DNA from 4 places in the Mesorhizobium sp. B264B1B genome. Region 3 is predicted to be linked to each of the others. Evidence: predicted binding sites of a transcription regulator. Region 3 holds the regulator's gene; each other region holds the start of a gene.
The links. Region 3 encodes PhoB, which activates phosphate uptake and scavenging genes when phosphate is short. Its sites were predicted from a motif close to TGTCATNNANCTGTCAT; they were not measured.

Region 1 (7,902 bases), on a different contig from region 3:
CGGCGACAATGTCCTCGCCGAGTTCGCTTGCACGAAGAGCGCGGTCGCAGAGTGCCATGGCCATCGCCTTGCGCTCGCTCTGGCCGAAGACCAGCCCGTAGCCGCGTGTGAATTGCGGTGGCGCCTTGGCCGAGCCCTTGAACTGATTGACCATCTGGCATTCGGTAACGCGCGCGGTACCGAGCGGCACCGCGAAAGGCAGTTCGGGCACGTCGAGCTCCAGCTCGACCTCGCCGATGCGGATCTCGCCGACGAAGGGATGGTTGCGGGCATAGCCGCGCTGCGTGGAATAGCCGAGCGCCAGCAGGAAGCCCTCGTCGCCGCGCGAGAGCGCCTGCAGGCGGATGTCGCGAGCCATCGGGAACTCCAGCGGCTCGCGGGTGATGTCGCCGGGGACATGGTCCTGCGGCATGTCTCCGTCCGGCTCGATCAGCCCATCGCGAGCGAGGATCGCCGAGACGCGCGGCATTGCCTGCGCTTCCGTCTCGCGCCGCAAGGGCGCGGCGACATCGGCGCCGGCGGCAAGCTCGGGATCGAGCAGCCGGTGCGTGTAGTCGAAGGTGGGCCCAAGCAACTGGCCGCCGGGCAGGTCCTTGTAGGTCGCCGAAACGCGGCGTTCGACCAGCATGGTGGCGGTGTCGATGGCATTTGTATAGCCAAAGCGCGGCAGCGTGGTGCGGTAGGCCCGCACCAGGAAGATCGCCTCGATCATGTCGCCGCGCGCCTGCACGATAGCGAGTGCGGCGAGTTCGCGATCGTAAAGCGAGCCTTCGCTCATCACCCGGTCGACGCCGAGCGCCAGCTGTTCGACGATCTGGTCGAGGCGCAGTGCCGGTACCGAGCGGTCACCGCGCCGACGGTCGGCGAGCAGGCTGTGGGCGTTGGCGATCGCGGCTTCGCCGCCTTTTACCGCAACATACATCGCTAGGCCTCCGTAGTCTTGATGCGTGTCGTACGCGGCAGGCAGGCGAGGCTGTCATGTGCCGCCAGGATGATGTCGACGCCGCGCGGAAAGCGGTTGATGTTCTGCTTCCACTGCTCGATGAAATGACGCGGCATGCGGGCCGGCGCGATCGTCGCCGTCTTCTCGATGCCAGGACCTTCGAGCAGCAGCGGCGTGCCTGACGTGAGATCGCCGACCTGCAGGATCAATGTGGTCGAGCGGTCGGGATAGTCCTGCGTGCCTTGCGAGAAACCGTCGAGCGCCATCATCTCGGCCGGCGAGGCCACAAAGGCGAAATGCGCGTCGGCCGGGGTGTTGGCCAGCGGCGCACCGCTGTGAAAGCCGAGCCAGGACATGACCGCTGCCGAGGCATGCAGGGCCGGGTCGAGCCAGAGCGGCGTGTCATTGTCGCACAATGCCAGCGCAACCGCGCCCGATGTCGCCGAAAGCGGCGCCGGCGGGCGGGCCAGGGCCGGCAAGGGTTGCACGCTGCCCGGCCGCGCCATTGCGTCCATGACGGCGCGAAACACCGTCTGGGCGTTGAACACCGGATCGGCGAACCCGCCCTCGATCGATTGCGCTGCGATATCCATCAATCTTCTCCGCGAACCATGGTGAAGAAATCCACCTTCGTTGCCGCCGTTTCGGCGCGGCGCCTTTCTCGTGCCGTGGTCAAGGCAGCCCGCAGCGGCGCGAGAAGGCCCGTTTCGACCGCCTCTCGGTGGGCGGGGTCCTGCCACAGCGCGTCGGCGATGGCCGCCAGCTTCGCCTTCTGCTTGTCGCGGCCGAGCGCATAGCAATGGCCGACCTGTCCGGACGGCAGGCGCACTGTGGCGCGGGTCACGGTGGCCTCGCCGACATTGAACGGCGCGCCGCCGCCGCCGATGCGGCCGCGCATGGTGACCAGGCCGGTCTCGGGACCGCGCAGCAGTTCGGCCTCGGCAGGCAGGCCGGATTCGTTCCAGAGGCGAACGATGTCGTCGCCGCTGGACTGCGCCAGGGTTGCCATGGCCGCCTTGCGTTCGGCCTGGTCGCGCGCTTCCTGTCCTCGCATGAGCAACATCCTTGCTTCTAATTTATCTATTGATATAGACAACCATACGAATTATACCCATTACCTAACGCGAGTCCATGACGGGTGCGTGACAGGGGCCGGCCAGGGGCGAAACCGTGAACGGAAAACACGTGGCTGACGGTATCGAGCGGCGCAGCGGCGTCTCGTTGTGGCGCCAGATCGCCGACCGAATCCTGCAATCGATCGCTGCCGGCGATTTTGCCGAGAATGCCGCGCTGCCGCCGGAGGTGGCGCTGGCCGAGCGCTATGGCGTCAACCGTCACACGGTGCGCAGCGCCATCGCGGCGCTCGTGCAAGACGGGGTACTGCGGGCCGAGCAGGGGCGCGGCACTTTCGTGCTGTCGCGCAAGCGGCTGTCCTATCCGATCGGCGCGCGCACGCGATTTTCAACCGGCTTGCAGGGCCAGGCGTCGGAGCGGCATATCGTGCTGCTGGCCTCATCGGTCGAGCCCGCCAGCCGGCGCGTCGCCGAAGCCCTGGGCGTTGCCAGGGGATCGGATGTGATTCGCCTGGAGACGCGCGGCGAGGCCGATGGGAAGCCGGTGTCGCGCGCTTCCGGCTGGTTCGACGCCAGGCGCTTCGCCGGCATCGATGTGGCCATGGCCGAGACCGGGTCGATCACCGCATCGCTCAAGCGTTTCGGCATAGACGATTATCTCAGGCAATCGACGGTGCTGTCGGCGCGTCACGCCGATGCTTCCGACCTTGCCGACCTCGATCTGCAGCCGGGCGGCATCGTGCTGGTCACGGTGGCCGTCAACATGACGCCGGACGGCCGGCCGATCCAATTCGCCGAGGCGCGCTTCCCGGCGGAGCGGGTGGAGCTGAAACTGTCGGCGCTGTAGGCGTGTCGGCCTAACGCTGGAATCAGACCAGCCCGGTCGCGCGCACTTGTCAGCGGCTTGGCGTTTGGGGGTCGACCTGCGCGGGGGTGTGGTCAATTCGGGCCGGGTTCACGGCCTGCCATGTTATGCCCCTACCTCGATCACGGCCTTGATCAGCCCGGATTTCTCATGCGCCCAGCGGGCGAGGTCACGTGGCGTGTCGGCAAGCGTGGTGCGGTGGGTGACGAGCTTGGCCAGCGGCACCGCGCCATCGCGGATCGAAGCGGCGACGTGGTCAAAGTCGGCCCTCAAGGCATTGCGGCTGCCGACAAGCGTCATCTCGCGCTTGTGGAACTCGGGGTCGGAAAAGGCGATGTCGTCCTTCACGACGCTGACCAGCACCAATGTCCCGCCATGCGCGACATGAGCGAAGGCCGACTGCACCGAGGGGGTGTTCCCGGTGGCGTCGAAGACCACGTCGAAGCCTTCGCCTGATGTCGCTTCGCTGACCAGATCGGATGCCGCGCCGCGCGACCCGTCGAGGGTCTTGAAGCCGAGTTCATTGGCGGCGAAGCGGAGCCTTTCGCTGCTCATGTCGAGCAGCGTCACGTCGAGCCCGGCGATGCGGGCGAAGATGGCGGTGCCGAGCCCGATCGGTCCGGCGCCGATGACGAGCGTCCGTGCGCCGGGATCGGCACGCGAGCGCCGCACCGCATGGGCGCCGATGGCCAGGAATTCGACGGCCGCGGCATCGGCCAACGACAGGCCGTTGGCTGGATAGAGGTTTTGTTCCGGGATAAGGATCTGTTCGCACATGGCGCCGTCGCGATGCACGCCGAGCACTTCGATCCGGACACAGCAATTGGGTTTACCGTGCCGGCAGGCGATGCATTTGCCGCACGCCAGATAGGGATTGATGATGACCGGCTCGCCCGTGGCAAGACCAACGCCTTCGCCCGCCTCGACGATGGTCCCCGACACTTCATGGCCCATGATGCGGGGGTAGGCGAGGAAGGGATGCTTGCCCTCGAAGATGTGGTAGTCGGTGCCGCAGATGCCGACATGGCTGACCGCCACCAGCGCCCAGCCGGGAGGCGGCGAGCCAGCCGCGGGACGGTCTTCCACGACAAGGTCGCCGGGCGAACGGCAGACAACGGCTTTCATGCTTCAATCCAGTCGGTTCATGGAATCGCCGGCCGATTTTTCGACCCGGCCGGCGATCGATTTTACTTGCCACCTCGGCGGCGCAGGCCGTCGAAGTAGACGATGACGATGATCAACATGCCGGTGATGACGCGCTGCCAGAACGTGTTGACGTTGAGCAGGTTGGCGCCGTTGTTGATGGTGGAGAGGATGAACGAGCCGATCAGCGGCCCGTGCACCGAACCGATGGCGCCGAACAGCGACGTGCCGCCGATCACCGACGAGGCGATGGCTTGCAGCTCGTAGGTGTCGCCCTGCGTCGGATTGCCGATGCCGATGCGGGACGCGAGCAGCACGCCGACGAAGGCCGCGCACAGGCCGGACAGCACATAGGCCATGTAGATCGTGCGCGGCACGTTGACGCCGGAGAGGCGCGCGGCTTCCGCGTTCGAGCCGACGGAGAAGAGATAGCGTCCCCATCGCGTGTGGTGCAGGAAGACGTAGGAGGGCAGCGCAACCACGATCACCATCCAGAACAGATAGGGGATCCCCAGCAGCGAGCCGCGCGAAAACGCCTGGAACGCGTCGCTGTTGATCGATATCGAATTGCCATTGGTCATCAGGAGACCGATGCCGCGCAGCGAGGTCATGGTCGCCAGCGTGATGATGAAGGGCGGCAGGCCCATCCTGACGATGCCGAAACCGTGGAACAGGCCGATGGCGACCCCCACCAGCAGCGTCGCCAGAACCGCGATCCAGACCGGCCAGCCGGCATTGATCAGCAGTGCGACGATGACGGTGGCGAAGCCGACGATGGCGCCGACGGAAAGGTCGATGCCGCCGGTGATGATGACGAAGGTCTGGCCGACGGCCAGGATGGCGATCAGAGAACCCTGGCGCAGCAGGTTGGTGATATTGAGCGCCGAAGCGAAGGACGGCGTGGCGACCGCCAGGATGACCCACATCAGAAGCAGCAGGCCAAGCAGCGTCAGCCCGAACAGGGCATTGTAGTTGCGCTTCGGCTTTTCGGCAGGGATCGCCTCGGTGCTCATGTCTGTCCTCCCGTCTTTTCTTGTTTCTCGGCCAGGGCCTGGCTCAGAATGTCCTCGTGATCGGCGGTGCGGAAACCATGCGTGGCCACCAGCTTGCCGCGCCTGAACACATGCAGCGTGTCAGCCAGTCCGTAGACCTCAGGCAGATAGGACGAGATCAGGATGATGCCCGCGCCCTTGGACAACAGCACACTGAACAGCCGGTAGATCTCGGCCTTGGTGCCTACATCGACGCCGACCGTCGGCTCGTCGAAGATGAACAGTTTGGCGCCGTGCGCCAGCCACTTGCCGATGACGATCTTCTGCTGGTTGCCGCCCGACAGGCTGGAGGCCAGCGCGCCGCGCGTCGGCGTCTTGATCCTGAGGTCGGCGATCTGCCGGTCCGCCTCGGCCTTCTCCTGCGCAGACGAGATCAGCAGATTTTTCGATATGCGCTTGTAGATCGGCAGGTTGAGATTCAATGCAACCGGCAGGTTGAGGCACAGGCCCTGGTCGCGGCGGCTTTCCGGTGCCAGCGCCATGCCGAGCTTGATGGCGTCGTGCTCGGAGTTGACCTGCACCTCCTTGCCTTCCCACAACACCTGGCCGGCCGATTTGCGGTGGCGGCCGTAGAGGGTGGTGACGAATTCGCTGCGGCCGGCTCCGATCAGGCCGTAGAGCCCGACGATCTCGCCCGCGCGCACCGACAGAGAGACATTCTCGAAACCCTTGCCGGACAGGTTCCGCGCCTCGGCGATGACGGCGCCCGGCGTGAAATGCTCCTTGTGATAGATCTGCTCGATCGAGCGGTTGATCATCAGCTTGACCAGCTCCGGCTCATTGGTCTCGGCGATGTTGCGGGTGCCGACCAGCGTGCCGTCACGCAGCACCGAGACGCGGTCGGCGAGCTCGAACACCTCCTCCATGCGATGGCTGATGTAGATGATGGTGACGCCTTCACCCTTCAGGCGGCGGATCAGCGTGAACAGCTGGTCGGCCTCTTTGCGGGTGAGGTAGGCGGTCGGCTCGTCGAAAATCAGGAATTTGGTGCCGCGCACGGTGGCTCGGGCGGCGGCGATCAGCTGCTGCTGGCCGATGGTGAGATCGCCGAGCACGACATGCGCCGGCAGGTCGAAGCCGAGACCGTCGATGATCTTCTGCGCTTCCCTGACCATGGCTCGTTGCTGGAGGATGCCGAAGCGCGAGTTCTCCTCGCCGAGGAACATGTTGGCGGCGACGGTCAGGTGGCGGCAGAGCACGACTTCCTGGTGCACGGCGTTGATGCCGAGCGCCATGGCTTCGTGCGGCGTCGCCAGGGCAGCCGGCTTGCCTTCCCACACAACCTCTCCGGAGGTGCGCGGGATGACGCCGGTCAGAAGTTTGATCAGGGTCGATTTGCCGGCACCGTTCTCGCCGACGATGGCGTGGATCTCTCCCGCCTTGAAGGCCAGGGTCACAGGCTTCAGCGCATGCGTGCCGGGATAGCGCTTTTCCAGACCCTGCAGCTCGAGGATCGTCCTGCCGGGCTCCAGCACGGGGGCCGGATGCAGTTCCTGCGCGGTCGACGTCATGGCAATCCTCCCTGTTGTTTCCGGGGCGCAGAGGCCCCGGAAACAGTTGCGCGTGCCGATGCTCAGTTGAGCTTCGGGTTGAGCAGCGCGTCGATCTTGGGATCCTTCATGTTGGCCTTGGTGACCAGGTTGGCGCCGGTGTCGACATTGGTCTCGACCTTTTCGCCCTTGGAGGCGGCAAGCGCGGTCTTGATGCCGTCATAGCCCATCCGGTAGGGATCCTGGACGACGAGGGCGGAAATGACGCCGTCGTTGAGGAACTTGATCAGCTTCTCGTCGCTGTCGAAGCCAACCAGCGCCAGCTTGCCGCCGAGGCTGTTTTCGGCGACAGCCTGCCCGACGCCCTGCGCCATGATCAGGTTGGAAGCGAAAATACCCTTGAGGTTCGGATTGGCGGTGATCAGGTCGGTGGCGATGTTGAGGCCGGTGGTGGCCTGGCCGTCGGCATATTTGTCGGCGACCAGCTTCAGGCCCGGATATTTCGCCTTGAGCTGTTCGATGAAGCCCTGCTTGCGTTGTTCGAGCGAGCCGGCGCCAGGCGTGTTGGTGATCAGGGCAACGTCGCCCTCGATCTTGCCGCCATTGGCTTCGCCGATGGCCGCTGCGAGCCCGTCAGCGGCGACGCGGCCGCCCTGGACGTTGTCAGTGGTCAGGAAGGAGGTGAAGGCCTTGGAGTCGGCGCCGGAATCGATGCCGATAACCTTGACCTTGGCTGCGGCTTCGTCGATCGGCTTGCCGAGCGCCTTGAACTCGGTCGGCGAGATGACGATCGCCGCCGGATTGCTGGCGACGGCGTTTTCGAGGATCGAGATCTGGCCGTTTACGTCGGTCTCTGCCTGGGCGCCGAGCTCCGGCACGTTGACGCCGAGATCCTTGCCGGCCTTGCGGGCCCCGGCCAAGACGATCTGCCAGTAGAAGGACGTGGTGTCCTTGACGATGATCGGAATGGTCACGTCCGCCGCCGAAACCGGCGCCGAGTGCATGACGCCGGCAAGCATCGACGCGGCCGCCAGCGCCATGACAGCGCGGCGATTGAGAATGCTGGTCACGAATTTCATGGAATTCCTCCCTAGGTCGCCCGGTGAACGATACGGAAGCTCGGTTCGGATAGGCGTAGCCAAACAGAACTTTATCAATAAAAAACAGTTGCAGTATTTTGATAGTGCATCGATCCGGTCGATGCAAGCGGTGTTTATGCCATCCTCGGGGCATGGCGGTCATGACAGCACTGGCGCCTTGCTCTCCCCACGCTGCCCGACGCTTCCGTTTCGTGTGACTAACGTATGGAATATTAATTCCATAAATTAGTCAATAT
Region 2 (7,902 bases), on a different contig from region 3:
GCATCCTCATGGTGGTGGCGGCGCAGATGCTGGCGTCGATGGCGCTGATGATCGCCGCCACCGCCTGCTGCGGCGTGACGGCCGCACTCGGCTATCGTGGCAGCCTGCAGGTGGTGAACGAGATCGCACCGGAGGATCGCCGCGCCGAAGTGGTATCCAGCTTCTTCATCTGCTGCTTTATCGGCAATGCCTTGCCCGTCATCGGCATCGGCATCATCTCGACCTATGCCAGCCCCATCGCGGCCAGCCTGGCGTTCGCCGCGATGATCATCGTGTTTGCGCTGGTCGCGCTGGGCTTTGGGTTGAAAAACAGGCCTTGAGAGCGGCCAGCTTCAGCCGTTCGGCGTCTCTGGGGAAAAATGCGCGCGCTGGCGCGGCACGCCGAGCCCGGTGTCGGGCGGCTCGCCAGCGGCCGGCCTGTTCTCGATCATGTGCAGGGTGCGCCAGCCGCCGAGACGGTAATAGGCCGCGGCCAGCAGCAGGGAGGTGATCGAGCCGGCGGGGAAACTCCACCACAGCGCCTCCTCGCCGATCACATCGCGCATGAAATAGGCAAAGCCGGTGCGCACGACCAGCACCGAGATCACCAGGATGACCAGCGGCGGCATCACGGCGCCCGTGGCGCGCACGGTGGCGAACAGCACGATGGTGACGCCGAACAGGATGAACGACCAGGATGCGACGTTGTTGATGTGAGCGGCGATGTCTATCGCCGCGCTGTCGCGGCTCAGGAACAGGCTGAGGATCGAGCGATCGAAGACCCATAGAAGTGCCACGAGAGCACCGGTCAGCACCAGGTTGAAGCCGACGCCTGACGCTGCGATGCGGCTGATGCGGTCCCAGCGGCCGGCGCCGACGTTCTGCGCCGCCATCGAGGACACGGCCGCGCCGATGGCGAGCGCGGGCATCTGGATGTAGGTCCATAACTGCGCGGCGATGCCGTAGGCGGCGGCCACCTGCGAACCGTAGGAATTGACGATGCCCATCACCGTCAGGGCCGCGGCCGAAATCACGATCATCTGCAAACCCATCGGCACCCCCTTGAAAACGACGACGCGCAGCAAGGCGGGATCCGGCCGCAGCAGCGCCAGATTGGCGCCGGCCAGACGCAGCGGGTGCTTACGGACATAGAGCACGATCAGGATGGCAATGACGCTCACCGTCTGGCCGACAAGCGTCGAGGTTGCCGAGCCGGCGATGCCGAGCTCTGGAAACGGCCCGATGCCGCGGATGAGCAGTGGGTTCAAGATGATGTCGAGCACGACGGCGAGCGCCATGAAAAAGAACGGCGTTCGCGAATCGCCGGCGCCGCGCAGCACCGTCATCACAAAGGACAGAAGGTTCATCATCGGCACGGCCACGAAGATGATGCGCAAATAGGAGCGCGCCAGCGGCAAGGCGTCGGGCGGTGTGCCGAGCGCGCCCAGAATGGCGTCTACCCAGATCCAGCCGCAGACGGCGAACAGCACCGAGACGAAGAAGAAGAAGGTGGCGCTGGTGCCGACGATGCGGCGCGCCTCGGGTAGGTCGCGGGCGCCGACCGATTGCGCCACCAGTATGGTGGCCGCCATGCCGATGCCGAACACCGTGCCGAGGATGAGGAACAGCACCAGATTGGCATTGGAGGTGGCGGTGAGCGCGGATTCGCCGAGGAAGCGGCCGACCCAGACGGCGTTGACCGAGCCGTTGAGCGATTGCAGCACGTTGGAGCCGAGCACCGGCAGGGCGAACAGCAGGAGCGTGCGCGGAATGGGGCCGCTGGTCAGGTCACCGGTGCGCCGGCGCGCGGGCATCTTTTCATCCATGGCGGCAATCCGGCAAAGCTGGTTCTTTTGAGTCCGGCACGCAGGATACCGCAGGCCCGACCGGGATGCACCCTGGAGAAAGGAGCGATGGCGGGTAAGGCACGCCGTCGTGCATCCGATCATGCTTGTCGGGCCGGAGGCCCGCCTGGCGCCTCCGGCAAGATGCTTACTTCCTGGCGAGGCCGGGAAGCGTGACCTGAAAGACAAGGAACATGGTGTCGACATCGGCGCCGTCCTCGGCCTTGTAGGGCGCGCCGACCTGGAAACCGTCCTGGGCGAGGAAATCGTTGTCGTTGGCGACGAACAGGAAATAGTCGTCGGGCAGCTTCGGATCGAGCACGCTCGCCAGCGACATCGCTTCCCACTTTTCCGAGAGGTTGTCCTTGTCATTGGGCGCGCCATTGTGCAGGTCGAAGCGGGCAAGCTCGGCCTTGTCGTTGATGTCGATGAACGGCGTCAGCCTTGCCGGCGTCCCCGACGGATCGAGCACGCCCTTGGGCGCCACCGGCTTGTCGGCGGCATCGAAGGGACCGCCGGCGATGTCGGTCGCGCCGGAAAGGTCGACAATGTCGATCTTGCGATACAGCGACTCTTCGCCCTTCAGGCCCTGGCCATTGCCGCTGTCGCGCGCCAGCATCAGGAAAGCCGTGTCCGACAGCGCCACGATCTCGCTTTGCGCAGCCACCTTGGTCTTGCCCTTGGCGTCCTTGAACACCGGCAGCGGCACGACATATTCATGTGCCAGCTTGAGATGGGCAAGATCGGAGGCGTCATAGACCAGCGCCCTGGTGTTCTGGCGCGTCGAGGCCGAATCGCCGCCGTCCTGCCGGGTCGCCGACTGCAAAACCGCGATCACGAACTTGCCGTCCGGCGTCATTGCCATGCCTTCGAGGCCCTGATTGTTCTGGCGGCCGGTTTCGGGATCCTTTGGGTCGGGTTCGGCAGCACCTGGGCCCGGATTGTCGGAAGCAAAGTTGGCCGTGCCGTGGCGCATCGGCACGAGCGCGGCCGGAGGCTGGGTCGCCGACATCAGACGGCCGTCGGCGGAGAAGCGGTAGATGTCGGGACCGTATTCGTCGGAGACGAGCATGGTGCCGTCGGGCAGCCGCACGATCGCCTCGTTGTCGAGCGCGAGCTTGCCATTGTCGGCCTGCGGCAGGACAGGCATGTCGCCGGCGGCGGGACGCACGCCGTTCAGCGGGTCGAGACCGCTGGCGTCGGCGCCCTTGTCGTCGGTCAGGAGCATGGTGTCGGCGAGCGTCGCCTTGACGCCGGTCTGCTCCTGGCCGGCCGCGGGCGCGGCACCTGGCGCCACCGGGGCGAACTCGATGTTGATCGTGTTGAGGCGCGGCCGGTAGTCGGTGGTACCGACGACGTTATAACCGCGGTCGGGCAGCAGCCACAGCGAGCCTCTGTAGGTGCCGGCATCATGCGTCCAGCCCGCGGTGTCGATCGACATGCCGGAGCCGGAGCCGAAGGTCTCGCCGAACCTGTCGCGCTGGCCGGCCGGGATGCGGCCAACCCCCACCAGCCCCTTGTTGACGAAACTGGCGCCGCCGACGCTGGCCGAGCTGTCGGCGAAGGCGGGCAGCGAAACGGCCGAGGCCGCCAGCGCGGCGACCAGCAGCCGCAACGAGAATGAGCGTAGATGCGTCATGGATATCCCCTTGATGACAAAGCGCCGGGACGGCGGAATTCTGAGGTTGCCTGGCGGCGGCGAGGCTGCCGCCCTGGAGGGCCGCTTGTGCCCTCGGCAAGCGGTCTAAGGCGCGAACATGATGCTTGCATGACAGTTGGTGACGCATTCGCGTCGGCCCGCCGCGACGCTGCTGGGGAAGTGCGGCCGCGCCAAAAAATCGATCGTTCCGACACAGGTTCGACAGCGTCCAGGAGCTGTTCGTAGTACTAGACACTCATGTACAGTACGTATATGGTTCCGGTTTCGAACAGTCCGTGGAGGAGGGAAGCCTTGAAGTCTCACTACCGCGCAGTCGTCATCGGGGGAGGAGTGGTGGGCGCTTGGTGCTCTATCACCTGGCGCGGTTCGGCTGGTCGGATGTGGCGCTGATCGAGCGCGCCGAACTGACGGCGGGGTCGACTTGGCATGCGGCGGCGGGGTTCCACGCGCTCAATGCCGACCCCAATGTCGCCGCGCTGCAGGATTACACCATCAACCTTTACCGCGAGATCGAGGCCGAATCCGGCCAGGACGTCGGGCTGCACATGACTGGCGGCGTCAACATAGCCAGCGATCCGGCGCGCTGGGAGTGGCTGAAATCGGCCTGGGCGGTATTCCAGTCGGTCGACATCGAGACCGCCCGGCTGGTGACGCCTGACGAGATCAAGGCAATCTGCCCGATCGTCGACGTCACCGGCGTGCTTGGCGGCCTCTACGATTCCAACGAGGGCCATCTCGACCCTTACGGCACGACGCATGCATATGTTGGTGCCGCCAGGAAGCGCGGTGCCGACGTGATCCTGCGCAACCGCGTGGTCGAGCTGAAGGCGCGCGCCGACGGCCATTGGGATGTCGTCACAGAGCAACGCACCATCACCGCCGAGCATGTCGTGAATGCCGGCGGGTTGTGGGCCAAGCAACTCGGCCGCATGGCCGGGGTTGAACTGCCGGTGACGCCGATGGAGCACCATTATTTCGTCACCGAGGACATTCCGGAAGTCGCTGCCCTCGACAAGGAGATCGGCCTGGCCGTCGATCTCGACGGCTTTTCCTATCTGCGGCAGGAGCGCAAGGGCGTGCTGCTCGGCGTCTACGAGCAGAACCCGAAGCACTGGAACATGGACGGCGCGCCGTGGGATTACGGCATCGAGCTCATCCCCGAAGACACCGACCGCATCGGCCCGGAACTTGCCAAGGCGCATGAGCGCTTCCCTTGCCTGGCGACGGCAGGCATCCGCAAATGGGTCAACGGCGCCTTCACCTTCACCCCGGACGGCAATCCGATCGTCGGGCCGGTCCGCGGCCTGAAGAATTACTGGGTCGCCTGCGGCGTCATGGCCGGCTTCAGCCAGGGCGGCGGCGTCGGCAAGTCGCTGGCCGAGTGGATGATTCACGGCGAGCCGCAGGCCGACATTTTCGGCATGGACATCGCCCGCTACGGCGCCTTCGCCGCAAACCGGGAATATCTCAGGCAGACGACGCGACAGTTTTATTCTCGTCGTTTCGTCATGACCTTTCCCAACGAACGGCTGCCTGCGGGCCGGCCGCTGAAACGCCCCGGCGCCTATGACGGCATGAGTGCGGCGGGCTGCGAATGGACGGCTTCCTGGGGGCTGGAAATCCCCGCCTATTTCGCGCCGATGGGATTCCGCGAGGAGACGACGCTCAGGCGCTCCAACGCCTTCGACATCGTCGGTGACGAGGCGCTGCAAGTCCGGCGCGCCGCCGGCCTCATCGATATCTCGGCCTATGCGCGCTACGCGATCACGGGACCGGGCGCGGAGGCCTGGCTCGACAGGCTGCTGGCCTGCAGGCTGCCGAAGGCGGGACAGGCGAGGCTGGCGCCGATGCTCGGGCCGGACGGGCGGCTGAAGGGCGATCTCACCGTCTTCAACTGGGGCAATGGCGACTACTGGCTGATGGGCTCCTACTATCTGCGCGAATTCCACATGCGCTGGTTCGAAGCGCATATGGCTGAAGGCGTTTGCGTCACCGATATTTCAGATGCGATGTCGGGCTTTCTGGTCACCGGCCCCAATGCCAGAAAGATCGTCGAGCGCACGACGCACCAGGACATCTCCCCCAAAGCATTGCCATTCATGGGATGCGGCGAATTCGACATCGGCATGGTGCGGGCAAGGGTGGCTCGCCTCTCCATCGCCGGCGAACTCGGCTTCGAGATCAACTGCCCGGCCACCATGCATGCCACATTGCGCGAAACGCTGCTTGCCGCCGGCGAGGATCTCGGCCTCGCCGAGATTGGCTATTACGCACTCAACGCGCTTCGGCTGGAAAAGAGCTTCGGCATCTGGTCGCGTGAATTCACGCAAGGCTACACGCCCGGCCAGACAGGTCTCGACCGCTTCATTGCTTTCGACAAGGGCGATTTCATTGGCCGCGAGGCGGCGCTGAAGGAACGCAAGGCCGGTGTTGCACGACGGATCGTGACGCTGGAAGTCGATGCCATCGACGCGGACGCCAGCGGCTTCGAGCCGGTCTGGCACGGCGCTCGGCGCGTCGGCTTCGTCACCTCCGGCGGCTTTGGCTACACGATCGGCAAGAGCGTCGCGCTGGCGTTGGTGGATGACGATTTTGCCGAGGAAGGAACGGCGCTTTGCGTGCACATTGTCGGCACCGAGCGGCCGGCGCGTGTCATTCCGGCTTCGCCCTACGATCCCTTGGGCAAGGCGATGCGGCAATGAGGAGGTTTCCGGATGATCGATGACGCGGCACGCGAAGGCAGGCGCGAGCGCCGGCGAGGACGCATCGGCGAGGCCGGCAGCGAGAGCAGCCGCCGGCCCAATTACCGCTCTCTGAAGAACCCATTCCTGCCGCAGCCAATCTTTTCGGACGACCACGTCGCCTCGATCCACGACACGGCGCTGCGCGTGCTGGAAGAGCTGGGCATCAAGGTTCTGCTGCCGCAGGCGCGCGACCTGCTCGCTCGCGCCGGCGCCCTGATCGACCCCGAAACCGACATGGTGCGGATCGGCCGCGACATGGTGGCGGCCGCACTGGCCTCGGCGCCAAAATCGATCCAGACCCATGCCGGTGACCGCTCCCGCGATCTGACGCTGGAACTCGGGTCGATGACCTTCCTGGCAGGGTGCGGCGCGCCGAACGTCACTGACCTCGAACGCGGCCGCCGACCAGGCACACTGGCGGCCTTCGAGGAGTTCATCAAGCTGGTGCAGCATTTCGACGTGCTGCACATGCTGGGACCTTGCGTCGAGCCGCAGGACATCGACAACCGTTTTCGCCACTACGCCGTCAACCGGGCGCAACTGACCCTGTCGGACAAGCTTCCCTTCATCTTCGCGCGCGGCACCCCCCAGGTCGACGACAGTTTCGACATGATCAGGTTGGCGCGCGGGCTGTCCGAGGACGAGTTCCGCTCGGGCGCCCATTGCTACACCGTCATCAACACCAATTCGCCGCGCCAGCTCGACATCCCGATGGCGCAAGGCATCATCGACTTCGCCAGGGCGGGCCAGGTCCTGATCATCACGCCCTTCTGCCTGGCGGGTGCGATGGCCCCGATCACGGTGGCCGGCGCGCTGACGCTGCAGCATGCCGAGGCGCTGGCCGGGTTGACGCTGGCGCAGATCGTGCGGCCGGGCGCTCCTGTCGTCTACGGCTCCTTCTCCTCCAATGTCGACATGAAATCGGGCGCGCCGGCCTTCGGCACGCCGGAGCATATCAAGGCGACGCTCGGAGCCGGCCAACTGGCGCGCTTCACCGGCCTGCCGTGGCGTTCGGGCGGCGGCAGCGCGGCCAACATCTCCGATGCGCAGGCGGCGCATGAGACGCAGTTTGCGCTGTGGGGCTCGGTGCTGGCAGGCGCCACCGTGTGCATCCATGCCGCCGGCTGGCTGGAGGGGGGGCTGAGCGTTTCCTTCGAAAAGCTGGTCACCGACATCGAGGCGTTGCAGACGGTGGCTGAACTGTGCGCCGCCACGCCCGGCGACGACGATGCCATCGGCTTCGAGGCGATCGCCGAAGTGCAGCCCGGCGGCCATTTCTTCTCGGCAGGTCACACCATGGCGCGCTACCGCACCGCTTTCTACGAGCCGCTGGTGGCCGACTGGTCGAATTTCGGCAACTGGACGCAGGCCGGTTCCAAGACCGCAACCGAACGCGCCACCGGTATCTGGAAGCGCATCCTCGCCGATTTCGAGCCGCCGGCGACGGCCATTGCCACGTCGGCTGTGCTCGATGAGTTCATCGCGCGCCGCACCGAACAGGGCGGGGCGGCGCCGGTCTCGTGAGATAGCCTGTTCCTCTCATCGTCCTGAATTGTGGGTGCGATCCGGAACCTGCTGCACCTCTCATGCATTCATGGCACGGCCGGTGCCTGCTCGCATTGCGAGCCATTGAGGGAGGACGACCACATGGGTTTCGAGCAGTACCACGAACCGC
Region 3 (7,902 bases):
CGACACCCGCCAGGATGGCGGCTGTGAATCTCTTCATCTTAATCCTCCCTGCGCCGCGTATGGCGCGACCAAACAGGCCCGTAGGCCGGCACAAAGGCTCTATTTTTTCGAGCCTCGAAAAAACACTGGTCCATCGTCGGAACGCTGTCAACGTCGATTCTGATGTATTTTGATGTCCTCGTGAATTTTTTTCGAGCTCCGGAATAAATAATGACAGCCAAGGCCGGTTCTGCCAGTATTTGACGGTCGTCGGGATCCTGGGGAGAGAACGCGGCGACGGGGAGGATGCGAGAAACATGTCGGTCGGAATCCGCCACGACGATTTGCGCCGACGCAACCGGGCGATGGTGATCGCGGCCGTGCGCCGTGCCGGGCAGCCCTCGCGCACCGAGATTGCCGCGACCACCGGGCTCAGCCATTCCACCATATCGGCGATCTCCTCCGACCTGATTGGCGAAGGCATCCTGGCGCAGAGCAAGCCGAGCGAGGCCGGTGCGCTGAAACGCGGCCGGCCGCAGGTCGGCCTCAGCCTCAACCCTGAAGCCGCGGCGGTGATGACCGTGGTGCTGTCGCTGAATTTTCTCTCCGTCGCCGTCATCGACTATGCCGGCCAGGTGATATCTGAAGAGCAGCGCCGGCTGGACACGCTCACCCTGTCGCGCGAGGCGCTGATCGGCGAATGCGTGGCCATCGTCAGGCGGCGGTTCGAGGATCCCGACCTCGACGTCGGCAGCATCGCCCGTATCGCGCTGGCGATCCAGGGCATCACCGACACGGATGCGCGCACCATGCTGTGGTCGCCGATCACGCCGCAGACCGACATCGCCTTCGCCGACATACTGGAGGCCGAGTTCGGCATTCCCGCCACCATGGAGAACGATTGCAACATGATGGCGGTGGCGCTGCGCTGGCGCGATCCCCAGCGCTACCGCGACGACTTCATCGCCATCCTTTTGTCGCACGGCATCGGCATGGGCTTGGTGCTGAAGGGTGAACTGTTCACCGGCACCCATTCATCCGGAGGCGAGTTCGGCCACATGATCCATCGCCCCGGCGGGGCGCTCTGCCGCTGCGGGCGGCGCGGCTGCGTCGAGGCCTATGCCGGCAACTATGCCATCTGGCGCAACGCGAGGCAGCTTGGCGAGGACACCGAGCCCGTCGACGTCAGCGACGCCGACATGCGCACCCTGGCGGCCTCGGCGCGCGAAAAGGACGGGCCGGAGCGCGAAGCCTACCGCAAGGCCGGCGAGGCGCTGGGTTACGGCCTTGGCAGCCTGTTCGCGCTGATCGATCCGGCGCCGGTCGCCATGGTCGGCGTCAGCGCCGCCGCCTTCGACCTGATCGAGCCGGCTCTGCGCGAGGCCATTGCCCAGACCGCCGGCGGCCAGCACTCGAAATCGATTTCCTTCGACACCGAGCCGAACGAACTGCCACTGATCCGCGAGGGCTGCGCCATGCGCGCGCTGACCTTCGTCGACCAGGAGATTTTCGCGCCGGGGGCACAGGCGAAATCAGGCGTGGGCGAGAACGTTGCGTGACATATCCCTAGTCTTCGCGAATCGCATACCCCGCGCCCCGAATGGTGCGGATCACGTCAGGCATGCGGCCATTGTTGACCGCCTTGCGCAGCCGGCCGACATGCACGTCCACGGTGCGCTCGTCGATATAGATCGTTTCGCCCCAGACATTGTCGAGCAGTTGGCTGCGCGAGAACACGCGGCCGGGATGTCGCATCATGAATTCGAGCAGGCGGAACTCGGTCGGCCCGAGCCGGATCTCGCTTTTCTTGCGGTAGACCCGGTGCGATTCACGGTCGAGCACGATGTCGCCGACCTTGAGCACGCTGGACAGAACTTCGGGCTTGGCGCGGCGCAGCAGCGCCTTGACGCGTGCCATGAATTCCGGCGTTGAGAACGGCTTGACCAGATAGTCGTCGGCGCCGGTGGAGAGACCGCGCACCCGGTCGCTTTCCTCGCCGCGCGCCGTCAGCATGATGATCGGCAGCCGCTCGGTCTCGGGCCGCATGCGGAGACGGCGGCAGAGCTCGATGCCGGACACCGCCGGCACCATCCAGTCGAGCACAAGAAGGTCAGGGACATTCTCCTGCAAGCGGATCTCGGCTTCGTCGCCGCGCGTCACCACCTCTACCTGATAACCCTCCGATTCCAGATTGTAACGGAGCAGCACACCCAGCGGCTCCTCGTCCTCCACCACCATGATGCGTGGCGCGATCATCGACTGGTCACCCCTGCCGTCAAGCCGCTGGCGCCGACATCGCCGTCTCGTCCTGCTTCGGGCGATTGGCGGGCAATTGCGTGCCGGTCAGCACATAATAGGCATTTTCGGCAATGTTGGTCACGTGATCGCCGATGCGCTCGAGATTCTTGGCGCAGAACAAAAGATGCGTGCAGGCGGTGATGTTGCGCGGATCCTCCATCATGTAGGTCAGCAGCTCGCGGAAGACCGACGTGTATTTGACGTCGATGCGTTCATCGTCGGCGCGCAGCTTCGCAAGTGCCGCGGCATCGCGCGCCGCATACTCCTCGATCACGCCTTGCACCTGGATCAGCACAAGCTGCGCCATGGCGTCGATGGAGTGCGACAGGTCGCGCGGCGTGGCGGCAAGGCCGACGGTGCCGACGCGCTTGGCGATGTTCTTGGCGAGATCGCCGATGCGTTCGAGATCGCCCGCCATGCGGATCGAGCCGACGACATGGCGCAGATCGTCCGCCATGGGCTGCCGCTTGGCGATCAGGGTGATGGCGCGGTCGTCGAGTTCGCGCTGGCGCGCGTCCATGATGGCGTCGTCGGAGACGACGCGCTGGGCGAGCGCGTTGTCGGAATTCAGGAGCGCCTTGGTGGCGCCGCCGACCATCGATGAGGCGAGATCGCCCATGTCGCGGATCAGCCTGCTGATCTGTCCGAGATCTTCGTCAAAGGCTGCGACTGTGTGTTCGGCCATGATCTTGGTCCTCGTATGCCTGGGATCAGCCGAAGCGGCCGGTGATATAGTCCTGCGTGCGCTTCTCGCGGGGCGATGTGAAGATCTTCTCGGTGCGGTCGAACTCGACCAACTCGCCCAGATACATGAACGCGGTCTGCTTCGACACGCGCGCCGCCTGCTGCATGTTGTGGGTGACGATGACGATCGTATAGTCGGCCTGCAGCTCATCGATCAGCTCCTCGATCTTGGCGGTCGACAGCGGATCGAGCGCCGAGGCAGGCTCGTCGAGCAGGATGACCTCCGGCTTCACCGCCACCGTGCGGGCGATGCAGAGGCGCTGCTGCTGGCCGCCCGAAAGGCTGAGGCCGCTGGCGTTGAGCTTGTCCTTGACCTCGCTCCACAGTGCCGCGCGCTTCAGCGCCTGCTCGACACGGCCGTCCATCTCCGCCTTGCTGAGCTTCTCATAGAGCCTGACGCCGAAGGCGATGTTCTCGTAGATCGACATCGGGAACGGCGTCGGCTTCTGGAACACCATGCCGATCTTGGTCCTGAGCAGGTTGAGGTCCTGCGAGCGGTCGAGGATATTCTGGCCGTCGAGCAGCACCTGGCCCTCGGCGCTCTGCCTCGGGTAGAGCTCGTAGATGCGGTTGAAGACGCGCAGCAGCGTCGACTTCCCGCAGCCCGAAGGCCCGATGAAGGCGGTGACGCTGCGCTCGGGCAGCGACAGGCTGATATCCTTCAGCGCCTTCGACTGGCCATAGTAGAAATTGAGATTCTTGACCTCGATCTTGGCTTTCTCGACCGCGACTTCGGGCGTGTTCAATTCGGTGGACAACATCGGTTTCATCTGTCCTCTCTGCGTCCGGTAAGGCTGCGGGCGAAGATGCTCAGCCCGAGAACCGTAAGGGTGATTATGAGTGCGCCGGTCCACGCCAGCTGCTGCCATTCCTCGTAGGGGCTGAGAGCGAACTGGAAGATGGTGACGGGCAGGCTGGCCATCGGCGCATTGAGATTACTCGACCAGAACTGGTTGTTGAGCGCCGTGAAGAGCAGCGGCGCCGTCTCGCCGGAAATGCGGGCGATGGCCAGCAATATGCCCGTGACGATGCCCGACAGCGCCGCACGGTAGGCGACCGAGCGGATGACCACCCAGCGCGGCGCGCCGATCGCGGCGCCGGCCTCGCGCAGGGCGTTCGGCACGAGGTTGAGCATGTCCTCGGTGGTGCGCACGACGACCGGGATGACCAGGATGGCCAGCGCGACGGCACCGGCGATCGCCGAGAAATGTCCCATCGGCCGCACCAGCAGCTCGTAGACGAACAGGCCGACGATGATCGAGGGTGCCGACAGCAGGATGTCGTTGATGAAGCGCACGACGGTGGTGAGGCGCGAGAAGCGGCCATATTCGGCCATGTAGGTCCCAGCGAGGACACCGATCGGCGTGCCGACGATGACGGCGATGACTGTCATCATGATACTGCCGTAGATGGCATTGAGCAGGCCGCCGGCATCGCCGGGCGGCGGTGTCATTTCGGTGAACACAGAGAGCGAAACACCCGACAGGCCCTTATAGAGCAGTGCGCCGAGGATGAGCGCCAGCCAGGCCAGGCCGATGCCCGCCGCCGTGACGCATAGCGTCATCATCACGGCATTCCTGCGCTTGCGTCGATTGTGAAGCGATGTGGCCGTCGACATCGGTCAGGCTCCCGTGCGGCTGTCCATGCGCAGCAGCATGTAGCGCGCAAGGGCAAGGATCAGGAAAGTGATGACGAACAGGATCAGGCCGAGCGCCACCAGCGAAGACGTATAGAGATCGCCGTCGGCTTCGGTGAACTCGTTGGCGATGGTCGCCGAGATCGTCGTGCCGGGCGCGAACAGCGAGCCGCTGATGCGGTGGGCGTTGCCGATGACGAAGGTTACCGCCATGGTTTCGCCGAGCGCGCGGCCGAGGCCGAGCATGACGCCGCCCATGATGCCGACGCGGGTATAGGGGATGACGACGCGGCGCGTGACCTCCCAGGTCGTGCAGCCGATGCCGTAGGCCGATTCCTTCAGCACCGCCGGCACCGTGTCGAAGACATCCTTGGTGATCGAGGTGATGAAGGGCAGGACCATGATGGCAAGGATCATCGCCGAGGTCAGAAGGCCGATGCCGTAGGGCGGGCCGGCAAACAGGCTGGAGAGTCCCGGCACGTCGTGGAAAAGCTTGATGATGAAGGGCTGCACCGTCGTCTGCAGGAACGGCGCGAACACGAACAGGCCCCAGATGCCGTAGATGATGGAGGGTATGCCGGCAAGCAGCTCGACGGCGATGCCGATGGGGCGTCGGAGTGGCCGCGGGCAGAGTTCGGTAAGGAAGATGGCGATGCCGATGCCGATGGGAACGGCGATCAGGATAGCGATGGCGGCGGTGACGATGGTTCCGTAGATCGGGGCCAGCGCTCCGAAATTCTCGGTGACCGGGTTCCACGATTCGGTCGTCAGGAAGGAGAACCCGAATTTCGACAGCGCTTCCCACGAGCCGGCAAACAGCGAAATCGCCACGCCGCCGAGGATGAGCAGGACGAGGATGGCGGAAAAGCGTGTCGCCGTTCGGAAAATCGTATCGGTGAGCGCGAAGCGTCGGACCGTCGCTTCCCTGGCCCGCATGGCGGCCGACGATGGCATGGCTTCGGAGACGGCGGTCATCTGGCCCTCGCGTTTCAAGGAAGACAGGGAGGGCGCCGTGAAGCGCCCTCCTCGTTCAGCAGGGATTACATGGCGGAATAGAGCGGCTTGCCGTCTTCGCCGACGATGTCCTTGGCCCACATGTCCTCGACGCTCTTGACGACCGCGTCGGGGATCGGAACGTAGTCCAGCGCCCCGGCCATGTCGTCGCCCTTGGCGTAGGACCAGGCGAAGAACTTGAGCGCTTCACCGGTCGCCGCCACGTCGCCGGGCTTCTTGTAGACCAGGATCCAGGTCGCCGACGTCATCGGCCAGGATTCGGCGCCCGGCTGGTTGGCCAGGATGACGCCATAACCAGGCTGCGAGCTCCAGTCGGCATTGGCCGCCGCCGCCGAGAACGCCGCCGCCGTCGGCTCGACCTTCTTGCCGTCCTTGTTGATCATGTCGGCATAGGTCAACTTGTTCTGCTTGGCGTAGGCGTATTCGACATAGCCGATCGAGCCACCGGTCTGCGAGACGTTGTTGGCGACGCCTTCATTGCCCTTGGCGCCGATGCCAACCGGCCATTCGAGCGCGGTGTTGACGCCGACCTTCGACTTCCAGTCGGCGCTGACGTCGGCCAGGTAGTAGCTGAAGTTGAACGTGGTGCCCGAACCGTCGGAGCGATGCACGACGGCGATCGCCTGGTCGGGAAGCTTGACGTCGGGATTGAGCTTGGCGATCGCCGCGTCATTCCAGTTGGTGATCTTGCCGACGAAGATATCGGCCAGCGTCGGGCCGTCGAGCACCAGTTCGCCCGGCTTGATGCCTTCGAGATTGACGACCGGAACGATGCCGCCCATCACCATCGGGAACTGTGCAAGTCCGGTGGATTCGAGATCCTCACCCTTCAGCGGCGCATCGGAAGCGCCGAAGGTGACGGTCTTGGCTTTGATCTGCTTGATGCCGCCGCCCGAGCCGATCGACTGGTAGTTGAGACCGATGCCGGTCTCCTTCTTGTAGGCATCGGCCCACTTCGCATAGATCGGGTAAGGGAAGGTGGCGCCGGCACCGGAGATGTCAGCTGCCATTGCCGCGGAAAGGGTGAGGGTGGACGCCGCAGCCATTGCGATCGCAACGGCCGCCGAGCGGATGAAATGTCTCATATGGCCTGCTCCTGTTCGGAAGATGGTCTCTCGGCGCCATTCCTTGCCAGCGCCCGCTGAGGCCAATAGCGTTCGATTATAACAGTCGCATGACAGTTTCGTGTCAGCCCGGTAACGCGTCGCCGGCGCTTGGAAAGGCGATGGCGATTAGCGGCTGCGGCATGGCGCCGGTTTGCCTTCGGGAATCAGGGACTTGCGCTATCCGGCCACCCAAACAGCCATCGGATTCGGCATGGACCGCTGATCGAAGAAAAGCCGGACGGGAGCGCGTTGCTCGAGGCCAGAGGATGTCTTGGCCGGGCCATCGCCAAAAACAGGTCCGTTGGGGTAGATTGACGCTGCTTCATACTGGCGGTCGCTGCTCCCGCCCGTAACTAGAAGAGAGCGGAAATTCAATGCCGTCATTGTCCCGGCTGGACGCCGGCTTTGATATGGTGCGATCGCACCATAGTCTTGCTCGAAGGGCTGCGGCCGGCCCCGGGTGATTCTCGCCGCAATCCGGCCGAAGGCGCAAAGTCTATCCCGCGTTGCGCCGGGCCTGGCGACCGGCGCCGACCCAGCGCTCGACCTTTTCGAGCAGGGCCCTGGGGCTGATCGGCTTGGGCAGATAGTCATCCATGCCGGCGTCCAGGCAGCGTTCGCGATCGCCCTTGAGCGCATGCGCGGTGACCCCGACGATCGGCACATGCGTGCCGGTTTCCTCTTCCAGCCGGCGGATGGCGGCGGTTGCCTCGAGCCCGTTCATCTCCGGCATCGAGACGTCCATCAGGATCATGCACGGATTGAGCCTGCCGAAAGCGTCCAGCGCCTTGCGGCCATTGCCGACGATCTCGAAACCGTAGCCGGTCTCGCCGAGGATCTGGGTGAAGACCATCTGGTTGACCTCATTGTCCTCGGCCACGAGGATGTCCAGCCGCTGCTCGCCGCCAGTCGCGGCAAGCCGAGGCCTGACCGGCGGCGGCTGCAGCAACGCGCGTTGCCCTGCCGCCGGTGGCGGTGACTGTGGATTGTTCCCGCCGCCTCCCTCGACAGCAAGCGGCCGGGCGACATCCGTGGCGTGGCGATGCCGCTGGATGGTGGCGACCAGCGTTTCCAGGAGCACCGAGGAGCGTGCGGGCTTGATGAGTTGGGCATCAATGCCGAGAT
Region 4 (7,902 bases), on a different contig from region 3:
ATCGTCACGCACGAAGACGGGCTGATCGACCTTGCCAGCGCCAGCCCGCGCACCGTGCTTGCCGTGCGCCGCCAGACCATCGGCTATGTCAGCCAGTTCCTGCGCACCGTGCCCCGCGTATCGGCGCTCGACGTCGTCGCTGAGCCGCTCGTAGAGCGCGGTGAGGATCGCGAAGCAGCAAGAAGCAAGGCGCGCGCCCTGCTGGCGCAGCTTAACCTGCCGGAAAAACTCTGGGCATTGCCGCCGGCGACCTTCTCCGGCGGCGAGCAGCAGCGCGTCAACATCGCGCGTGGCTTCATCACCGGGCACCCGATCCTGCTGCTCGACGAGCCGACCGCTTCGCTCGACGCAAGGAACCGCGATGTGGTGATCGAACTCATCGCCGCCAAGAAGGCGGCAGGCGTCGCCCTGCTCGGCATCTTCCACGACCATGATGTGCGCGCGTCGGTGGCCGACCGCATCATCGACGTCACCGCCTTCGCCCCGGGAAAGCTCGCCGCATGAGCAGGAAATTGTCGGAGACGCCGCTGGTCCACCCGACGGCGGACGTGGAGAATTCGACGCTCGGCCGCTGGACCGAAATCGCCGACCGCTGTCGGGTTTCGGAAAGCGAACTCGGCGACTATTCCTACATGATGCAGGACTGCGCCGTCTGGTGTGCGACGATCGGCAAATTCTCCAACATCGCGGCAAGCGTGCGCATCAACGCCACCAACCACCCGACCTGGCGACCGACGCTGCACCATTTCACCTACCGCGCATCGGACTATTGGGACGATGCCGAACACGAGAGCGACTTCTTCGCTGAGCGCCGCGCCAGGCGTATTTTCATCGGTCACGACACTTGGCTCGGCCACGGCTCGACGGTCCTGCCCGGCATCACCATTGGCGACGGTGCCGCGGTCGGCGCCGGAGCGGTGGTATCGAAGGATGTCGCTCCCTACACCATCGTCGCCGGCGTGCCGGCAAAGCCGATCCGCGAGCGCTTCGACCGCCGCACCGCCGAGCGCTACCAGGCGCTTGCCTGGTGGGATTGGGACCATGCGAGGCTGCGCGCCGCACTCGACGATTTCCGTCAGCTCGAGGCCGAAGCTTTCCTGGAAAAATACGGTGGATGACGGTGGTGAATGGAATAGGGCTGCTCACTATTCGCATTCCTTACATAGAGTTCGGGCAGGGGGCTGTCTTCTCGAGCCGCCTGCCTTCCGCAGCTTCAGGGACATGGAAGCACTTCGAGGAACTGATTGGTCCTGGCCTGATCGCGCACGACACGGCTGTGGGTGGTAACAAAACTGACATCAATCCGACACCGCAGGTTCATGGCGCTGCGCTAGCGAGGGTCAACAGGACCTTCAACCGCGACTGGACGGGAACGCACCATGTCAGCCACGCTCGAAATCCGCGGCGTCACCCGACGATTTGGCAAGAACACCGCCGTTAACGATGTCAGCATCTCGATCCCGCAGGGTCAGATGGTCGGCGTTATCGGCCGTTCCGGCGCCGGCAAGTCGACGCTTCTGCGTATGATCAACCGCCTCATCGATCCCAGCCATGGATCGATTTTCTTCGACGGAGCCGAGGTCTCGCAATTGCGCGGTTCGCCGCTCAGGCGCTGGCAGCGCGACTGCGCCATGATCTTCCAGCAATTCAACCTTGTGCCGCGCCTCGACGTGCTGACCAATGTGCTGCTCGGCCGGCTGAACCATCGTCCGACCCTGTCGAACCTTTTCGGCATGTTCTCGCGGACCGAGTGTGCGCAGGCGGTCGCCGCCCTCGAGCGGCTCGATATCGCCCGTACCGCGCTGCAGCCCGCAGGCACCTTGTCGGGCGGCCAGCAGCAGCGTGTCGCCATTGCCCGCGCCATGATGCAGCAGCCCCGAGTGATCCTGGCCGACGAGCCGATCGCTTCGCTCGACCCGCTCAATGCCAAGGTGGTGATGGATTCGCTGCAGGACATCAATTTGCGCGAGGGCATCACCGTGGTCACCAACCTGCACACGCTGGACACCGCCCGCACCTATTGCAACCGCATCATCGGCATGGCCGCGGGCAAGGTCGTGTTCGACGGGCCGCCGGAGGAGCTTAACCGCGAGGCCGTCCGTCTCGTCTATGGCGCCGACAGCAATGGCGGCGAGATATCCGAGGCCATCACCTCGACCAGCGTTGCCTTCAAGCAAAAGATCGCCGCATCCGCCGGACCGCTCGAACCCGCATTCCCGGGTTACTGAGAGCGACCTGGATCGCCAGCCCGCGTCAGGGCACCCGTCAAAATCACCAACGCCGCCGGCGCGGGGCCGGAACCTACAGGAGAGAAATCAGATGTTCAGGAAAATGGTTTTCAGCGCCGTTTCGGTGCTTGCAATGGCCACCGGCGCGGCGCATGCCGCCGATATGAAGGAATTCCGCGTCGGCATCCTCGGCGGCGAGAACGAAACCGACCGGCTGCGCAACTACCAGTGCCTGGCCGATCACCTGAAGGCTGAATTCGGCTTCGAGAAGGTCTCGCTGTTCCCGGCCGCCGACTATGACGGCGTCATCCAGGGCCTGCTCGGCGGCACGCTCGACTTTGCCGAACTCGGCGCTTCCGGCTATGCCAGCGTCGTCCTCAAGGATCCCAAGGCGGTAACCCCGATCCTCACAACCCAGCAGACCGACGGCGCGACCGGCTACTATTCGATCGGCCTGGCGCTGAAGTCCTCCGGCATCACCGACATCAAGTCGGCCAAGGGCAAGAAGCTCGGTTACGCCGATCCGGATTCGACCTCCGGCTACCTGATCCCGCTGACGCAGATTCCGAAGGACACGGGCGCGTCGAACGAGACCTTCTTCGCCTCGACCCAGTTCAATGGCGGCCATGAGAACAATGTGCTCGCCGTGCGTGACGGCAAGGTCGACGTGGCGGTGGACGATTCCTCCGGCATCGGCGACTTCAAGGACGGCTACACCTCCGGCACCTTCCACAAGGAAGTCGCCAAGGGCGCCGTCGACCCCAACGACTTCGTCGAGGTCTGGCGCTCGGGCCTGATCCCGAACGGTCCGCTGGTCGTGCGCACGGCGCTCGGCGACGAGATGACGGCCAAGCTGGCGGCCTTCTTCACCGACCTGCCCAAGAAGGACAAGGCTTGCTTCGAAGGCGTCGAAGGCGGTGATTTTACCGGCTACGTTCCGGTGAAGGCGGATTTCTATAACGTCATCGTCGAAGCCCGTAAGGCAGCCATCGGCGGCTAAAGGCAGAAGTCAGGAAGGGCGGCGTCGAGAAAACGCCGCCCTTCTTGCATCTCCGACCATGACCTTTTCCCTGACAGCTCCTTCCGGCGCCACGCACCAGATGGCCGACGCCTGGCGTCGCCAGACCTCCTTGCGCCGGCTCTACACCGCCATCGGCGTCGGCCTGCTGTTGGTCGCACTCGGCGGCACCATGTGGTTCGCCGACGATGCCAATGCCGGACACTTCTTCGACCGGCTTCCGCACATACTGGATTTCCTGAGCTGGCTCGTTCCCAAGGACTGGAACGATGTCTGGCGGGCGCTGTTCGACATCGCCTCCCCGCATGACACCGGCACGCAGGAATTCAACTTTCCCCTCGGCCGCGCCTATGTCTGGGGCGGCTTCTACATCCCCGAATATTTCGAGCTGATGCTGACCACGCTTAACGTGGCGCTGGTCTCGACATCAATTGGTTTCGTCTTCGCCGTGCCGTTCTCCTTCATCGCGGCGCGCAACCTGACGCCGCATCCGCTGCTGCGGCTTGTCGTCAAGCGCTTCATGGAACTGCTGCGGGCTTTTCCCGAGATCGTCATCGCCGGCCTGTTCGCGGCCATCGTCTCGATAGGTCCGATCGCCGCCATCATCGCCATCGGTCTGCATTCGATCGGCGCGTTGGGCAAGCTGTTCTATGAGATCAACGAGAACATCGACATGCGCGCCGAGGAAGGCCTGCGGGCCGTCGGCGCCAACTGGTTCGAACGGGTACGCTTTGCCGGCCTGCCGCGGGTGCTGCCCAATTTCATGTCCTATACGCTGCTCAGGATCGAGATCAACGTGCGCATCTCCACCATCATGGGCGCGGTCGGCGGCGGCGGCATCGGCGAGGAGCTGAAGCTGTCGATCTCGCGCGGCTTCGGCGCCAAGACGATAGCCTTGGTGCTGCTCCTGTTCACGACCATCTTCATCGTCGACCAGTTCTCCGCCTGGCTGCGCCGCAAGCTGGTCGGCGAACAGGCCTTTGTGATGAGCGCCTGATCATGACCGCCGCCGAAATCCAGTCGATCGAGGAACGCTTCCCGCAAGTGTTCCGCCGGCCGTTCCACAAGCGTTTCGGGCCGCTGCTGCTGCTTGGCGGCATCTTGCTCTACCTGCTCTACGCGCTGTGGTTCTTCAATCTGCCGCAAGTGCTGCGGGAATCGCATTGGGAGCGGCTGCCGCTGTTCCTGACCCAGTGGATCAGTTACGACGTGCAGCCGATCTTCCGCCTCGACGAGCCGCAGATAACGGCCAAATACCCCCGCTTTTCTGTACTCGGCCCCAATCCCCACCCGGATTGGGTCAAGACCAACGCCGACGGTTCGGTGACGGTCCTGATCGACGGCACGGCGAAGTCGGTCACCTTCGACAAGGCACGAGCAACGATCGTCGCCGCTGGGACGAGCGTGGCGGTGGCGCTGGACAGCGGCAAGCCGCTGGTCTCGGGACCTGTTCCCGACTGGGTCACCGTGCATGAGGATGAGGTCGTCGCCGACATGGGCTTCGCCGGCGAGGTCCGCGTCGCCCCCGATCGCGTCAGGATCCGCAAGCGCTTTCTCGGCTGGGCGAACTTCGTCTTCGACACACGCTCGCCCTTCTTCGGAAAATCCGCCGGCGAGGTGGTGTCACTGATCACGTCGGGCCCCGAGCTGAAAGCGGGCACCTCCAATCTGGCGCTCGCCGGCAACAACATCTGGAACAATGCGCAGTGGCAGCATGGCGATGTCTGGACAAAGCTGTTGCAGACCATCGTCATGGCCTTTCTCGGCACCGCGCTCGGCGGCATCGTCGCCTTCCCGCTCGCCTTCTTCGCCGCCCGCAACATCACCCCCAACCGGCTGGTAAACCAGCTGCTCAAGCGCTTCTTCGACTTCATGCGCTCCATCGATATGCTGATCTGGGCACTGTTCTTCACGCGCGCCTTCGGACCGGGTCCGCTGGCCGGCAGCGCCGCGATCTTCTTCACCGAGATCGGCACGCTCGGCAAAACCTATTCCGAGGCGCTGGAGAACATCGATGACAAGCCGCGCGAAGGTGTTGTGTCGACAGGCGCCAACCGTCTTCTGGTGCAGCGCTACGGCGTACTGCCGGAAGTGGTGCCGGTGTTCATCAGCCAGACGCTCTATCAGTGGGAATCCAACACCAGGGGCGCAACCATTATCGGCGCCGTCGGCGCCGGCGGCATCGGTCTGAAACTGTGGGAAGCGATGCGCACCAATTCGAACTGGGCCAACGTCTTCTACATGGTGCTGCTGACGCTGGTCGTGGTCTTCATCTTCGACAACATTTCCAATTTCCTGCGCCGCAGGCTGAGCCGGACGATTCACGACTACAACAGGTTGCAGGCCGAGCAGGGCTAACCTTGTGACGCATAAGCACGGGCATCGTATAGTGCCGCGCCAAGGATCGACCCCCACTCCGTCGAGCTGCGCTCACCTCTCCCCCGCCCCCCCGGCCCGCGCCGCCCGCCACCTCTCCCCCGATCGACGGGGGAGAGGAATGGCGCCAGGCCGTCCTGGCTGACGCCTGTCGCCCTAGGCCGAGGCTTCTTTCTATCCGCCAAAGGTCGCCGACGCAGGTCTTGTTCGCGTCACTATCGCCCGACCAAGGCACCTAGGCGGCCTTCTTCCACCCGTTCTTGATATGCTTATATCCATCCCGATAAACCGCTTCCGGGCTCTCGGAAAAATCGCGCCACACCTTGGTCGCCGCCGCGAGATCCTTCAGCGAACGTCCAAACGCCTCGATCGTCAGCCAGTCGTCGTAGCCGCTCTTGCGGATGGCCGAGAATGTTTCCTTCCAGGGGATGTTGCCGCGCCCCGGCACGCCGCGATCGTTCTCCGATATATGGATATGCACGACATTCCTGCGATGCTTCGTATAGGCGCCGATCGGGTCTGCCTCCTCGATATTGGCGTGGAAGGTGTCGTACATCGCCTTGATGTGCGGCCGGTCGATGGCATCGATATGCTCCGACAGGTCGGCCATCGTGTTGAGGAGATAGCATTCGAAGCGGTTGAGCGCCTCGAGCCCGATGGTGACGTTCCTCTTGCCTGCATGATCGCCGATGGCGCGCTGCGAGGTGACGGAGCGTTTCTTCTCGGCCGCGGTCGGGCCGGACCCGGAAAAGGCGCCGAGCGTCGAATGCAAGGGGCCGCTTAGCGTTCTGGCGCCGAGGGCATCTGCGCAATCGATCGCCCATTTCATGTAGTCGACACCGGCCTTGCGCGTTGCCGCATCGGCCGAGATCAGGTTCATCGCCGGATCGCCCATCGCTGAAACGGCGGTCCGTTCAAGCCCTATGCGATCGAGCAGCTCGCCGAGTTTTCTGTAGTCGTCCGGCATACCGGCAAAGATCGGTATCTCGACGCCGTCGAAGCCGGTGGCCTTGATGTCGCGAAGCAATGGCTCGTGCTTCTTCGATACGGCCGTCGTCCACAAGAACATGCACATGCCGATTTTCATCGACGCCCCTCCCCAAAATGATCCCCCGCGAGGTCAATTTAAAGTTTCGTCCACGCTCCATTCTTCTTCGACGATTTCACGCAGGCCTCGATGAAGGCCATGCCCTCCACGCCGTCCTGAATGGTCGGGAACACGACGTCCTTGGCAGGTTTGCCGCCCTTGCGCCGCGCGGCGCGGATGGCGCGTGCGGCCTCCTGGTAGATGTTGGCGAAGCCTTCGAGATAGCCTTCGGGATGACCGGAGGGAACGCGGCTGACACGGCCCGCCACCGGCAGCGCGCCGGCGCCGTTGCGGGTGATCAGCTGCTTGGGCTGGCCGAACGGCGTATACCAGAGATGGTTCGGGTCGGCCTGCACCCATTCCAGCCCCCCCTTCGAGCCATAGATGCGCAGCTTCAGCCCGTTCTCATGGCCGGGCGCCACCTGGCTTGCCCAGATCATGCCTTTTGCCGCATGCGTCTTGCCGACCGGCTTGAAGCGCAGCATCACGTTGACATTGTCGTCGAGCTGCCGTCCCGGTACGAAGGCGTCGAGATCGGCCGACAGAGTGTCGAGTTCCAGCCCGGAGACAAAGCGCGCAAGATTGTAGGCATGCGTGCCGATGTCGCCGAGCGCGCCGCCGGCGCCGGCCTGCTTGGGGTCGGAACGCCACGCCGCCTGTTTTTGACCGGTGGCGGCAAGGTCCTCCGTCAGCCAGTCCTGCGGATATTCCGACTGCACGATGCGGATGTCGCCGAGCACGCCCTTGGCCACCATCTCGCGCGCTTGGCGGATCATCGGATAGGCGGTGTAATTGTGGGTCAGCACGAACACCTTGCCGGTCTTCTCGACGATCGCCGCGAGCTTCTTTGCCTCGGCCAGCGTCGTCGCCAGCGGCTTGTCGCAGATGACATGGATGCCGGCTTCAAGAAACGCCCTGGCCGCCGGCACATGCACATTGTTCGGAGTGACGATGGCCACCGCCTCGATGCCATCCGGGCGCTTTGCCTCGGCCTTGGCCATCTCGGCATAGGACGCGTAGCTGCGCGAAGGGTCGAGCCCGAGCTCGGCGGCAGAGGCCTTGGCGCGCGCCGGATCGGACGACAGCGCGCCGGCGACCAGCACGAACTCATTGTCCATGCGCGCCGCGATCCGGTGCACCGCGCCGATGAAAGCGCCTTGCCCGCCACCGACCATGCCATAGCGGATCGGGCC

Region 1: the regulator PhoB is predicted to act here: its motif matches at 2,075-2,091, upstream of phnF (phosphonate metabolism transcriptional regulator PhnF).
Region 2: the regulator PhoB is predicted to act here: its motif matches at 3,581-3,597, upstream of LB547_RS00520 (esterase-like activity of phytase family protein).
Region 4: the regulator PhoB is predicted to act here: its motif matches at 1,294-1,310, upstream of phnC (phosphonate ABC transporter ATP-binding protein).

What each region holds. Positions count from the first base shown of each region.
Region 1 is NZ_JAIUIS010000009.1:54,871-62,772, forward strand. Features, by position in the region: gene LB547_RS19385 (carbon-phosphorus lyase complex subunit PhnI) at 1-922, opposite strand, end outside; gene phnH (phosphonate C-P lyase system protein PhnH) at 925-1,536, opposite strand; gene phnG (phosphonate C-P lyase system protein PhnG) at 1,536-1,997, opposite strand; gene phnF (phosphonate metabolism transcriptional regulator PhnF) at 2,129-2,863, shown strand; gene LB547_RS19405 (zinc-binding alcohol dehydrogenase family protein) at 2,987-4,006, opposite strand; gene LB547_RS19410 (ABC transporter permease) at 4,069-5,037, opposite strand; gene LB547_RS19415 (sugar ABC transporter ATP-binding protein) at 5,034-6,587, opposite strand; gene LB547_RS19420 (ABC transporter substrate-binding protein) at 6,650-7,645, opposite strand.
Region 2 is NZ_JAIUIS010000001.1:118,484-126,385, forward strand. Features, by position in the region: gene LB547_RS00510 (MFS transporter) at 1-320, shown strand, start outside; gene LB547_RS00515 (MATE family efflux transporter) at 333-1,805, opposite strand; gene LB547_RS00520 (esterase-like activity of phytase family protein) at 1,972-3,462, opposite strand; partial or broken gene LB547_RS00525 (GcvT family protein) at 3,775-6,185, shown strand; gene LB547_RS00530 (trimethylamine methyltransferase family protein) at 6,198-7,751, shown strand; gene LB547_RS00535 (hypothetical protein) at 7,875-7,902, shown strand, end outside.
Region 3 is NZ_JAIUIS010000008.1:85,602-93,503, forward strand. Features, by position in the region: gene xylF (D-xylose ABC transporter substrate-binding protein) at 1-37, opposite strand, end outside; gene LB547_RS17795 (ROK family protein) at 297-1,538, shown strand; gene phoB (phosphate regulon transcriptional regulator PhoB) at 1,546-2,235, opposite strand; gene phoU (phosphate signaling complex protein PhoU) at 2,255-2,962, opposite strand; gene pstB (phosphate ABC transporter ATP-binding protein PstB) at 2,988-3,791, opposite strand; gene pstA (phosphate ABC transporter permease PstA) at 3,788-4,639, opposite strand; gene pstC (phosphate ABC transporter permease subunit PstC) at 4,643-5,632, opposite strand; gene pstS (phosphate ABC transporter substrate-binding protein PstS) at 5,698-6,756, opposite strand; gene LB547_RS17830 (PAS domain-containing protein) at 7,274-7,902, opposite strand, start outside.
Region 4 is NZ_JAIUIS010000009.1:44,775-52,676, reverse strand. Features, by position in the region: gene phnL (phosphonate C-P lyase system protein PhnL) at 1-504, shown strand, start outside; gene LB547_RS19365 (DapH/DapD/GlmU-related protein) at 501-1,118, shown strand; gene phnC (phosphonate ABC transporter ATP-binding protein) at 1,380-2,228, shown strand; gene phnD (phosphonate ABC transporter substrate-binding protein) at 2,320-3,228, shown strand; gene phnE (phosphonate ABC transporter, permease protein PhnE) at 3,287-4,243, shown strand; gene phnE (phosphonate ABC transporter, permease protein PhnE) at 4,246-5,604, shown strand; gene LB547_RS19340 (sugar phosphate isomerase/epimerase family protein) at 5,858-6,709, opposite strand; gene LB547_RS19335 (Gfo/Idh/MocA family protein) at 6,748-7,902, opposite strand, start outside.